DNA from 2 places in the Heyndrickxia sp. NPDC080065 genome. Region 2 is predicted to be linked to the other one. Evidence: a T-box and tRNA genes for the amino acid it is inferred to sense, from the RefSeq annotation. Region 2 holds a T-box; the other holds one or more tRNA genes.
What was found. A T-box is a leader RNA that pairs with one kind of tRNA and senses whether it is charged. The one in region 2 lies ahead of tyrS (tyrosine--tRNA ligase), so its partner is inferred to be a tRNA-Tyr.
Positions count from the first base shown of each region.

Region 1: it has a tRNA-Tyr gene. The T-box ahead of tyrS (tyrosine--tRNA ligase) is inferred to sense a tRNA for this amino acid. The anticodon was not compared.

Region 1 covers NZ_JBNNWS010000012.1:180,142-182,578, reverse strand. Annotated here, with positions in the region: partial or broken rRNA gene ACQKP0_RS16115 (23S ribosomal RNA) at 1-85, shown strand, start outside; rRNA gene rrf (5S ribosomal RNA) at 200-316, shown strand; tRNA gene ACQKP0_RS16105 (tRNA-Asn) at 324-398, shown strand; tRNA gene ACQKP0_RS16100 (tRNA-Ser) at 402-494, shown strand; tRNA gene ACQKP0_RS16095 (tRNA-Glu) at 507-581, shown strand; tRNA gene ACQKP0_RS16090 (tRNA-Val) at 612-687, shown strand; tRNA gene ACQKP0_RS16085 (tRNA-Met) at 697-770, shown strand; tRNA gene ACQKP0_RS16080 (tRNA-Asp) at 809-885, shown strand; tRNA gene ACQKP0_RS16075 (tRNA-Phe) at 903-978, shown strand; tRNA gene ACQKP0_RS16070 (tRNA-Thr) at 983-1,058, shown strand; tRNA gene ACQKP0_RS16065 (tRNA-Tyr) at 1,071-1,155, shown strand; tRNA gene ACQKP0_RS16060 (tRNA-Trp) at 1,163-1,236, shown strand; tRNA gene ACQKP0_RS16055 (tRNA-His) at 1,247-1,322, shown strand; tRNA gene ACQKP0_RS16050 (tRNA-Gln) at 1,363-1,434, shown strand; tRNA gene ACQKP0_RS16045 (tRNA-Gly) at 1,438-1,512, shown strand; tRNA gene ACQKP0_RS16040 (tRNA-Cys) at 1,520-1,593, shown strand; tRNA gene ACQKP0_RS16035 (tRNA-Leu) at 1,600-1,681, shown strand; gene ACQKP0_RS16030 (hypothetical protein) at 1,845-2,111, shown strand; gene ACQKP0_RS16025 (hypothetical protein) at 2,142-2,369, shown strand.
Region 2 covers NZ_JBNNWS010000002.1:229,941-232,377, forward strand. Annotated here, with positions in the region: gene tyrS (tyrosine--tRNA ligase) at 1-1,106, opposite strand, end outside; T-box leader at 1,151-1,366, opposite strand; gene ACQKP0_RS03265 (hypothetical protein) at 1,410-1,562, opposite strand; gene ACQKP0_RS03270 (LacI family DNA-binding transcriptional regulator) at 1,654-2,437, shown strand, end outside.

The sequences.
Region 1 (2,437 bases), on a different contig from region 2:
AAAGATGATCAGGTAGATAGGTTCGAGGTGGAAGTGTGGCGACACATGGAGCTGACGAATACTAATCGGTCGAGGACTTAACCAATTTGATTCAAAGTTATGAACCGTTATTTCTCCTATATCTAGTTTTGAAGGAATGAATTAAAATTTCTTCTTGAAAAAATCTCAAAAACATGTATAATAATATATGTCCATAAGGTTTGGTAGCAATAGCGAGAAGGTCACACCCGTTCCCATCCCGAACACGGAAGTTAAGCTTCTCAGCGCCGATGGTAGTTGGGGGTTCTCCCCCTGCAAGAGTAGGACGCTGCCAAGCGTATTATTCCGCAGTAGCTCAGTGGTAGAGCTATCGGCTGTTAACCGATCGGTCGTAGGTTCGAATCCTACCTGCGGAGCCATAAGGAGAGCTGTCCGAGTGGCCGAAGGAGCACGATTGGAAATCGTGTAGACGGTTAAGAGCTGTCTCAAGGGTTCAAATCCCTTGCTCTCCGCCATTTAACTTATGTGGCCCGTTGGTCAAGCGGTTAAGACACCGCCCTTTCACGGCGGTAACACGGGTTCGAATCCCGTACGGGTCACCATTTTATAAATAACATTAGAATATACCTAATGGAGGATTAGCTCAGCTGGGAGAGCACCTGCCTTACAAGCAGGGGGTCGGCGGTTCGATCCCGTCATCCTCCACCATAATATTATCGCGGGGTGGAGCAGTCTGGTAGCTCGTCGGGCTCATAACCCGAAGGTCGCAGGTTCAAATCCTGCCTCCGCAATTAAGTAAGTTATTTTCAATAAACATTGAAAATACTTCGGTCCGGTAGTTCAGTTGGTTAGAATGCCTGCCTGTCACGCAGGAGGTCGCGGGTTCGAGTCCCGTCCGGACCGCCATTTTAAATAATACATAAGGCTCGGTAGCTCAGTCGGTAGAGCAATGGACTGAAAATCCATGTGTCGGCGGTTCGATTCCGTCCCGAGCCACCATTTAGCCGGCCTAGCTCAATTGGTAGAGCAACTGACTTGTAATCAGTAGGTTGGGGGTTCAAGTCCTCTGGCCGGCACCAGTTTCACATTGTGGAGGGGTAGCGAAGTGGCTAAACGCGGCGGACTGTAAATCCGCTCCCTCAGGGTTCGGCGGTTCGAATCCGTCCCCCTCCACCATTTACATAGGGGTATAGTTTAAAGGTAGAACTAAGGTCTCCAAAACCTTCAGTGTGGGTTCGATTCCTACTACCCCTGCCAAAATATTATGGCGGTTGTGGCGAAGTGGTTAACGCATCGGATTGTGGCTCCGACACTCGTGGGTTCGATTCCCATCAATCGCCCCATATATTTTCACAATGTATTCTGAAATGAATATATTATTATTGGGCTATAGCCAAGTGGTAAGGCAACGGACTTTGACTCCGTCACTCGTTGGTTCGAATCCAGCTAGCCCAGTTTGCGGAAGTAGTTCAGTGGTAGAACACCACCTTGCCAAGGTGGGGGTCGCGGGTTCGAATCCCGTCTTCCGCTCCAATAATAAGGCGGCATAGCCAAGTGGTAAGGCAGAGGTCTGCAAAACCTTTACCACCGGTTCGAATCCGGTTGCCGCCTCCATATTATGCCGGTGTGGCGGAATTGGCAGACGCGCACGACTCAAAATCGTGTTCCGTGAGGAGTGTCGGTTCGACCCCGACCACCGGTATCAAATTTTAACTAAAACCCGCATTTTTTCGCGGTATAACAAGGATTGTGAGTTTAGTCTTTATGACTGGACACGCAATCCTTTTATTTTGGTCGTGTCTAATAATCGTGTGCGTAAAAATATTGTGCTACCACCTTTATTAACCTTAAAGGAGTGTAGAGAAATGGCAAAAAGAAGAACCATTATTGTGGAGTTACACGAAGAGGAACAGCCATTATTAGTTAGTGGCGGTGAGGACTTTCAGACCTGCGTGAATGATAGCTTGAAAAATAGCCATGATGTTAATAAAGGGCTTCATATCTATAAAGATATTTTGTCTGACTCAGACCTAATAAAGACTATTTTCAAGACAAGTGAAGAAAGAGATAGGCTAATTCAAACATTGAAGAGCAATGTATATAGTAGGGCCTTTAATTTCTTAAAAAAATAAAAATTTTACACAATGCAATATTGTCTTGAAATGGATATGACTTGTTCTAAAAGCATACGTGAAGAGTATTATAAATACTTAAATATGATGCCAGTAGAATATAATCAAAAAAGTCTTCTATTACAAAAGAAAAGTGCTATTAAAGGTATTGATTATATATTAAAAGCACTTGAGAATGTAAAGTCACAATCATATCCTATTAGCTTAAGAAAGATAAAAAATGCTTTATTAGATGATATTTCAGATTATGTGCAATAAGTATAATTTTGTAAGTATAGTAAACTCAACATCACCCATGTGTTGCCACATATACTCTGCACATCGTG
Region 2 (2,437 bases):
CCTTTTGAAGTTTGTAATTTTAACTCGACGAGCAGATCAATGATTCCAATTTGATCTCCCCCTACCCATTCAATTGCCGGAATATCCTCGGGAAGTTCACCCTTTTGAAAAATCTGTTTAAAATTTCCCTCTGCTCTTTTTGAGGCCTCTATTCCATGGTACATTTTGACGATGGTTTTACTTAAAAGCATTTTAGCATCTCTTGGGTGTAGATTACCTTTTTCAAGATCCTCGTTAATCTTCTTTTTCTCATCAAGTGATAAATCAGTTGCAAGTTCAAAATATTTAATCATAAGCTCATCAGGGACGGACATCGCTTTCCCAAACATTTCATTCGGTTCTTCATCTACACCAATGTAATTGTTTTTAGACTTAGACATTTTCTCTATACCGTCTAGCCCTTCAAGTAATGGCAATAGAATAACAACCTGTTTTTCCTTTCCGAAGTGCTCCTGCAAATGTCTTCCCATTAACACATTAAAATGCTGGTCATTTCCGCCTAATTCAATATCACTTTCAAGAGCAACTGAATCGTAGCCTTGCATTAACGGATAGAAGAACTCATGAAGAGAAATGGGTTTTCCTGAAGAATATCGTTCTGAGAAATCATTTCTTTCAAGTAATCTCGCAACCGTAATACTGCCGGCTAAATGAATAATACTCTCCAAATTAAGTTTAGATAACCACTCTGAGTTATAGTGCAGCTCAACCTTTTCCGTATTCAGCACTTTGCCAAACTGTTCAAAATAGGTTTTTGCATTATGCTTTACTTCTTCATCAGTTAATTGTTTTCTCGCAGCCGACTTACCAGTTGGATCGCCAATTTTCCCTGTAAAGTCGCCAATTATTAGCTGTATGATATGTCCATTGTCCTGAAATTGTTTCAATTTATTTAATACGACCGTATGGCCAAGATGCACATCCGGTGCCGATGGATCCAAACCTAGCTTTACCTTTAATGGGACTTCATTAAAGATTGATTTAGCAATTTTATTTTTCAACTCTATAGCAGGAAGAATTTCTTGAACCCCAGTTGAATAAATTTCAAACTGCCTTTCCATTTCTTTTCTCTGATTGTTTGATAATTTATCAATAAAGTTTTCCATAATAATACCTCCTCTTTTTTTCCAATAAAAAACCACGCCCCTAAAAAAGGGACGTGGTTAACGAACACGCGGTACCACCCTAATTGAAGACATTACTCTTCCACTCAAACGTATAACGGTACGTCCGTTCTTTGCTACTCAAAATTCACAAAGAAAGTTCAAGGAGGTAATTCGCATTTATCTATGTGCTGATTTCCACCTGCCATCAGCTCTCTTTTACAGTGAGATAAAATACTACTAATTCCTGTCATTACTTTTAAATATTTCTACTATCATAGCGAAATCCTATAAAGATTTCAACTCCTATTTAGTATTATTTTTTGAATTATCCGGAGAATTTATCTCGAAAAACTCATAAAAATCCATTACAAATTCAGCTTTGTCTTTCAATGCCAGTTTTGCTAAGATAATCTCAATAATACATAGACATATTAAAATCAAAGGTCCAACGATCATTTCAGCATCCTCCTTTACTTACAAAAAAATGTAATAGATGAAACGCGTTTCAGGTCAAGAGGAAAATTAATATAGAAGGGAAATTTTAGATATGGCAAATATTCGTGAAATCGCTAAGCTTGCAGGAGTATCTATTACTACGGTTTCAAGAGTATTAAATAACCATCCATATGTTAGCGAAGAAAAGAAAGAGGCTGTTCATAGAGCAATTGAAACCTTGAACTATAAAAGAAATATACATGCACTCCATTTATCAAAAGGCTCATCAAACATGGTTGGTGTGGTTATCCCTACTATTAATCATCCGTATTTTAGTAGTATAGTGGAGGGAATCGCAGATGAAGCGATGAAGCACGATCTTCAATTAGTGTTGTTTCAAACAAATTATGAAACTACGAAAGAAATTGATTCACTAGAATTATTAAGAGGTCAATTAATCGACGGTCTTATTTTTTGTTCTAGAGCGATTTCTTATGATGTGTTATTAGAATATAAATCGTACGGTCCAATCATTCTTTGTGAAGATTCTGACCAAAGTGACTTTCCATCTATCAGCATCCCACACAAAGAAGCATTTCAGTTTGGCATGGAATATTTAATTTCAAAAGGACATAGTAAAATTGCTTATACACTTGGAAGATTAGAAGGTCCTAACAGTTTAAAGCGTAGAAAAGCATATGCAAGTATGATGAAGAGAATAAATCAAAGTATACATAATGACTGGATATTTGATGAATGTTTAACGATCAATGACGGGACACAAATTGTCGATAAGTATAAGGAATTAAAAGAAAAACCTACTGCTTTTCTTGTGACAAATGACCAAGTGGCTGCTGGATTAAAATTAGCTGCTGATGAGCTACGATTAAAAATTC